One region of the Hamadaea flava genome, then DNA from elsewhere that is predicted to be linked to it. Evidence: predicted binding sites of a transcription regulator. Region 1 holds the regulator's gene; the other holds the start of a gene.
What was found. Region 1 encodes HrcA, which represses chaperone genes, less so after heat shock. Its sites were predicted from a motif close to GGTTNGCACNCTCNNNNNGAGNGTGCNAACC; they were not measured.
Positions count from the first base shown of each region.

Region 2: a site for HrcA is predicted at 1,371-1,401, ahead of groL (chaperonin GroEL). Genes of this name have one in related genera too.

Region 1 covers NZ_JAMZDZ010000001.1:6,100,935-6,104,675, forward strand. The annotation lists gene hemW (radical SAM family heme chaperone HemW) at 1-974, shown strand, start outside; gene HDA40_RS28590 (DUF4870 domain-containing protein) at 967-1,452, opposite strand; gene hrcA (heat-inducible transcriptional repressor HrcA) at 1,739-2,758, shown strand; gene dnaJ (molecular chaperone DnaJ) at 2,769-3,741, shown strand, end outside.
Region 2 covers NZ_JAMZDZ010000001.1:4,488,954-4,492,694, reverse strand. The annotation lists gene HDA40_RS21210 (cold-shock protein) at 1-201, shown strand, start outside; gene HDA40_RS21205 (hypothetical protein) at 304-1,278, shown strand; gene groL (chaperonin GroEL) at 1,608-3,227, shown strand; gene HDA40_RS21195 (DUF4031 domain-containing protein) at 3,425-3,691, shown strand; gene HDA40_RS21190 (HD domain-containing protein) at 3,700-3,741, opposite strand, start outside.

The sequences.
Region 1 (3,741 bases):
AGGCCGGCCCGGTGCGAACGGTCTTCGTCGGCGGCGGCACCCCGACCCTGCTCCCGCCGGACGACCTGGCCCGTCTGCTCGACGCCGTCGACCGGACCTGGGGCCTCGCGCCGGGGGCCGAGGTCACCACGGAGGCGAACCCCGAGTCGGTCGACCAGGACTCGCTGGCCCGGCTGCGGAAGGCCGGCTTCACCCGGATCTCCCTCGGCATGCAGTCGGCTGCCGCGCACGTACTGCGGGTGCTGGACCGCAAGCACACACCTGGCCGGGCCACCGCCGCCGCGGCCGAGGCGCGCGAGGCGGGCTTCGAGCACGTCAACCTCGACCTCATCTACGGCACGCCTGGCGAGACCGCGGACGACTTCGAGGCGTCCCTCCAAGCCGCCGTGACGGCCGGGGTCGACCACGTCAGCGCGTACTCGTTGATCGTGGAAGACGGGACGCGCCTGGCCGCACGCATCCGGCGAGGCGAGGTCCCGATGCCCAGCGACGACGTGGCCGCGGACCGCTACCTGGCGGCGGAGGCCGCGCTGAGCGGGGCCGGCCTGGGCTGGTACGAGGTGTCGAACTGGGCGGCGTCGGACGCGGCCCGGTGCGCGCACAACCTGCTGTACTGGACCGGCGGCGACTGGTGGGGGATCGGGCCGGGCGCGCATTCGCACGTCGGCGGGGTCCGCTGGTGGAACGTGAAGCGCCCGGCGCACTACGCCAAGCTGCTCGCCGACGGCCATTCGCCGGGCGCGGGCCGGGAACTGCTGAGCGCGGACGACCAGTACGTCGAGGACGTGATGTTGCGTCTGCGTCTTCGGGACGGCTACTCCCTCGCCCACCTGCGCGAGGACGGCCCGGCGGCCGCCGAACGCGCCACAATGGACGGTCTGCTGGACGCCGCCGAGTACGCGAACGGCCGCGCGGTGTTGACCCTGCGCGGCCGTCTGCTGGCGGATGCGGTCATCCGCGATCTGCTTACTTGATCACGCTGACGGACAACGGATACGAGTAGAGCGTTCCCTCGTTGGCCTTGAGACCCGCGACCACCCCGAAGATCACGGCGATGAGGATGGCCACCGGCAGCGTGAAGAAGCCGATGAACGCGCAGAACAGCACGTAGCTCAGCACCGAGACGATGGCCCACAGGCCCTGGAAGTTCAGTGCGGCGAGGGCGTGCGCCCGGACCGTGGGCGATTCGTTGCCCTTGACGAGCATGGCGATCAGCGGGGGGACCCAGCCGAGCCAGCCACCGCTGATCAGGGCGGCGCCCGCGCCACCGAAGTGGGCGATCAGCGCCCACATCTTCTCGTCCTGGTTGGCATAGCCGACCGGTGCGACCTGACCGGCGATCGGCGGAGGCGGCGTGGAGCCCGTCACCGGGGGAGGCGGCGGCGCGTCGTATTGGGGGGCGGCCGGCGGCTCGGGGTCCGGCGTCCCCGGAGGGGTGGGGGTTTCACTCATGCGCGACACGGTAAGCCCACAGATCAATATCCGCCAGAGCTCGCATTCGACCGGTTGGCGACACTAAGGCGGCCAAATGTCCAGACTATCGTCGCCGGTAGACGTGCAGCCGGACGATTTCGACAGCTTCGTCACTCATGGTGGTCAAGGGGCGATACAGCGCTCCGCCGAGGGAGACGAACGGCCGGTAAACTGGCACTCGCGGCGTACGAGTGCCAGAATCGAGCCGCAGCCCGACCCTCCCCGGGGCCGGGGGCCCGACCACGGAGGGCAGGGAGGTGCGCCGGTGGGACTCGACGATCGCAAGCTCGACGTGCTGCGCGCCATCATCGAGGACTACGTGTCGACCCAGGAGCCGGTCGGCAGCAAGTCCCTGGTGGAGCGGCACTCACTAGGCGTCTCCCCGGCGACCGTGCGCAACGACATGGCCGTCCTCGAGGAGGAGGGCTACATCCGGCAGCCGCACACCAGCGCCGGGCGTGTCCCGACCGACGCCGGCTACCGCCTCTTCGTGGACCGGCTGTCGAAGATCAAGCCGCTCTCCCCGGCCGAACGCCGGGCGATCGAGCGCTTCCTGCTCGGCGCGGTCGACCTCGACGACGTCGTCCACCGGACGGTCCGCCTGCTGGCCCAGCTGACGCGGCAGGTCGCGGTCGTGCAGTACCCGTCGCTGTCCCGGTCCAAGGTGCGGCACCTGGAGTTGGTGCCCTTGTCGACCACGCGGATGATGTTGGTGATGATCACCGACACCGGCCGGGTCGAGCAGCGCCAGGTCGACATCCCCGGCACACTGCCCGCCGAGGACGTACTGGAGCTGCGTCGCATCATCAACGCCAAGCTCGGCGGTCAGCCGCTGACGCAGACCCCGCCGTTGGTCCAGACACTGGTCGAGGAGGTCGCGGAGGAGCTGCGGCCGGCCATGACCACGCTGGCCACCGTGCTGCTGGAGACCCTGGTCGAGCGACACGAGGAACGGATCGCGCTCGCCGGCACGGCGAACTTGACCCGCGCGAGCATGCTGGACTTCGCCGGGTCGATCCGGCCGGTGCTCGAAGCCCTGGAAGAGGAGGTCATCCTCCTCAAGCTGGTCGGCGAGCAGTCCGGTTCCACGCGGGTCAGCATCGGCGACGAGAATGAGTACGCCGATCTGCGCGCCACCTCCATCGTGAGCACCGGATACGGACCGGGCGGGCAGATCGTCGGCGGGATGGGCGTACTCGGCCCGACCCGGATGGACTACCCCGGCACGATCGCGACCGTCCGGGCAGTGGCCCGATACGTGGGCGACCTACTCGCACAGAACTGAAGAGGATCACGTGGCCAAGGACTACTACGGCATCCTGGGCGTGCCCAAGGACGCCACCGCGGACGACATCAAGCGCGCCTATCGGAAGCTGGCACGCCAATACCACCCTGATGTCAACCCGGACCCCGAGGCGCAGGACCGCTTCAAGGAGATCAACGCCGCGTACGAGGTCCTGTCGGACGATCACAAGCGGCAGATCGTCGACCTCGGCGGCGACCCGCTCGCGCCCGGTGGCGGCGGCATGGGCGGTCCCGGCGGGCCGGGCGGCCCCTTCGTCGGCTTCCAGGACATCATGGACGCCTTCTTCGGCGGTGCGACCGCACGTGGGCCGCGGCCTCGCGTACGGCCGGGGGCGGACGCCATCATCCGGCTCGACCTGGAGCTGCAGGAGACCGCGTTCGGCGTCGAGGCCCCGCTCACCGTGGACACCGCGGTGCTCTGCTCGACCTGTTCGGGTGCGGGGACGGCGGCGGGTACGCATCCGGTGACCTGCGACATCTGTCACGGTAAGGGCGAGGTGCAGTCGGTTCAGCGCACCTTCCTCGGCCAGGTCGTCTCGACCCGCCCGTGCTCGGCCTGCCAGGGCTTCGGCACCACCATCCCGCACCCCTGCGCCACCTGCGGCGGTGAGGGCCGGGTGCGTACGCGCCGGACGCTGACCGTGAAGATCCCGGCCGGGGTCGAGGACGGCATGCGTATCCGGCTCGCGCAGCAGGGTGAGGTCGGCCCCGGCGGCGGCCAGCCCGGCGACCTCTACGTCGAGATCCACGAGCGGCCGCACGACGTCTTCGCCCGCAAGGGCAACGACCTGCACTGCAAGGTGACCGTGCCGATGACGGCGGCGGCGCTGGGCACCCGGCTGACCATAAAGACCCTCGACACCGAGGAACAGGTCGACGTCAAGGCGGGAACACAGGCCGGCGCCACCGTCCGGATCAAGGGCCGGGGTGTGCCGCACCTGCGTGGCAGCGCCCGTGGCGACC
Region 2 (3,741 bases), 1.6 Mb from region 1:
GCACAGGGCACCGTCAAGTGGTTCAACAGCGAGAAGGGCTACGGCTTCATCGCCGTCGACGGGGGTCAGGACGTCTTCGTCCACTTCTCGGCGATCGAGATGGACGGCTACAAGGCGCTCGACGACGGCCAGCGCGTCGAGTTCGAGATTGCGCAGGGCCAGAAGGGTCCGCAGGCCGAGAAGGTCCGGATCATCGCCTGACCAGAAGCTTCAGCACCCCGGCGGCGCCGGCTGGCGAGGCTCATCCCCCCTCGCGAGTCCGGCGCCTTCTCATGCCCGCCGTTCCCCCTCACGGAGTGCCCGATGACCGAACTGCCGCCACCGTCCGACTATCTGCCCCCGCCGGCCGCCTACCAGGCGCCGGGGCAGCAGTACCCGAATCCGTACGACCCCCTCGTGAACCCGCCGTACGCGGGGATCGGGGGCTGGTTCGGCCGCATGTCGTCGGTGTTCCAGCGGTCATGGAAGTCCATCGCCGCCGTCTTCGCCATCACCCACCTGCTGCCCTCCATTGTGCTCGCCGTCGTGTCGGCGGTCGGCACGGCAGCGGTGCTGGTGCCGTGGCAGCAGGAGGTGCTCGACGCCGCCGAGTCCGGTGAGAACCCCCGGTTCGACACGCTCCTCGGTCCGTTCCTCGGGTTGATGGGCGCCCTCGTCGTCGCCGCGGTGCTCTTCACGGTGGTGGAGGCGGCCGGTTACGCCGCGGGCACCTATGTGGTGACTCGGGACGCGGCCGGCGCCCCGACCTCGGTCGGCGACGCGCTGCGGTACGGCTTCCGGCGGTGCCTCGGCCTGTTCGGCTGGAATCTCCTCACCGCTCTGCTCATCATCGCCGGGGCCGTCGCCTGCGTGCTGCCGGCGTTCTACGTGCTCGCCGCCACCGCCCTGGTCGGGCCGATCTACCTGTTCGAGCGGCGTACGCCCATCGGCCGGTCCTTCACGATCTTCAACAACAACCTCGGCCGGGTGCTCGGGCGGCTGGCCATGATCCTCGTGATCCTCATCGGCGGCTCGATCGTGACCAGCACGGTGGAGAACGTCCTCAACCTGGCCTTCGGCGGGCTCGGCTCGTTCAGCGCCGACCCGGGCAGCTCGGTGCAGCTCGCCGGGCAGACCGGGCTGTCGATGGCCGGCTCGGCGGTCGTGGCGGGCGTCGGAGCCGTCATCGGGCTGCCGTTCACGATGATCCAGTTCGTCGGGATCCTTCTCACGTACGCCGAACAGCGGGGGCACGAGGGGCCGGTCTCGGCGGGCTCGCTCGCCGCCGAACTCGACTGACTTCGGGGCTCGTTTTCCCAGATCAGGGTTATGCCTGCGATCTTGTGCCAAGATCACAGGCATAACCCTGATCTGCTGCTCCAGGGCGGACTCGCTTGCACTCGGCAGGGCAGAGTGCTAAACAAGGTGTTGGCACTCAGCTCGAACGAGTGCCAACACAATGGAAACCAAGAGTCGGAGCGGTGGGGTCGCCTGACCGTCCTCCTGGCGAGGGCGTTCGGTGACCGGTCGTCGCGGGCTATCCGCCCGGCGAAGGTGTATCAGACAGGCGGCGTTTCGTGCCCACCAAGGTGCGGAATGCCGGGATTGTCCAGGAGGACATCGCCGTTATGGCCAAGATGATCGCATTCGACGAGGAGGCGCGCCGCGGCCTTGAGCGGGGCATGAACACCCTCGCCGACGCCGTGAAGGTGACGCTCGGCCCGAAGGGCCGCAACGTCGTGCTGGAGAAGAAGTGGGGTGCTCCGACCATCACCAACGATGGTGTGAGCATCGCCAAGGAGATCGAGCTCGACGACCCGTACGAGAAGATCGGCGCCGAGCTGGTCAAGGAGGTCGCCAAGAAGACCGACGACGTCGCCGGTGACGGCACGACGACGGCGACCGTCCTGGCCCAGGCGCTGGTCCGGGAGGGCCTGCGCAACGTCGCGGCCGGCGCGAACCCGATGGCCCTCAAGCGGGGCATCGAGACCGCCGTCGCGTCCGTCGCCGAGGAGCTGGCCAAGCTCGCCAAGGACGTCGAGACCAAGGAGCAGATCGCCTCGACCGCGTCGATCTCCGCCGCGGACACGACCGTCGGCGAGATCATCGCCGAGGCGATGGACAAGGTCGGCAAGGAAGGCGTCATCACCGTCGAGGAGAGCAACACCTTCGGCCTGGAGCTTGAGCTCACCGAGGGTATGCGCTTCGACAAGGGCTTCAACTCGGCGTACTTCGCGACCGACGCGGAGCGCATGGAGGCCGTCCTCGAGGACGCCTACATCCTGATCGCGAACAGCAAGATCAGTAACGTCAAGGACATGCTGCCCATCCTCGAGAAGGTCATGCAGTCCGGCAAGCCGCTGACGATCATCGCCGAGGACGTCGAGGGCGAGGCCCTGGCCACGCTCATCGTCAACAAGATCCGCGGCACCTTCAAGTCCGTCGCCGTCAAGGCCCCGGGCTTCGGCGACCGCCGCAAGGCCATGCTGCAGGACATCGCGATCCTGACCGGCGGCCAGGTCATCTCCGAGGAGGTCGGCCTCAAGCTGGACTCCGTCGGCCTCGACATGCTGGGCCGCGCTCGCAAGGTCGTCGTCACCAAGGACGAGACCACGATCGTCGAGGGCGCTGGTGACACCGAGCAGATCAACGGCCGGGTGAACCAGATCCGCGCCGAGATCGAGAAGTCGGACTCCGACTACGACCGCGAGAAGCTCCAGGAGCGTCTGGCGAAGCTGGCCGGCGGCGTGGCCGTCATCAAGGTCGGCGCGGCCACCGAGGTCGAGCTGAAGGAGCGCAAGCACCGCATCGAGGACGCCGTTCGCAACGCGAAGGCGGCCGTCGAGGAGGGCATCGTCGCCGGCGGTGGCGTCGCCCTCGTGCAGGCCGGCAAGAGCGCGTTCGACAAGCTCGACCTGGCGGGCGACGAGGCGACCGGCGCCAACATCGTCAAGGTGGCGCTCGACGCGCCGCTGCGGCAGATCGCCGTCAACGCCGGCCTTGAGGGCGGCGTCGTGTCGGAGAAGGTCCGCAACCTGGAGACGGGTCACGGCCTGAACGCCGCCACCGGTGAGTACGTCGACATGCTGAAGGCCGGCATCATCGACCCGGCGAAGGTCACCCGGTCCGCGCTGCAGAACGCGGCGTCGATCGCGGCCCTCTTCCTCACCACCGAGGCCGTCGTGGCCGACAAGCCGGAGAAGGCCGCCGCGCCGGCCGCTCCGGGCGGCGGTGACATGGACTTCTGATCGCTCGCGATCAGAAGCAGAGGCACAGCTAAGCGCTTGCGCTTAGAAGCTCTTCGGGGCGGCCGGGGTTTCCCGGCCGCCCCTTTTCCCTGCGGATCACGGTTACGCATGCCAAACCGGCTCGGTGAGGCATGCGCAACCGTGATCCGCGCCTATCGGCGGGCCGAGGACGGGGCGTCCCGGGGGACAATGGGGGCGTGATCTACGTCGACCGGGCCCGGTGGCCCGCCCATGGGCGGTTGTGGGCGCATCTGGTCAGCGACGTCTCGTACGCCGAACTGCACGTCTTCGCCGAGATGATCGGTGCTCCGCCGCGCGGCTTCGACCGGGACCACTACGACATCCCGGCGGCCCGGGTGCCCTGGGCGATCTGGCTCGGCGCAGATCTGGTCGAGTCCCGCGAGATCGCGGCCCGGCTGCGCGCCGCCGGACTCCGCCGGCCGAAGCACCTCAGTCACCGCTGATCCAGCGCTCAAGTCGTCAGGGAGGCCAGTTCGCGGGTGAGGTTGGCCCG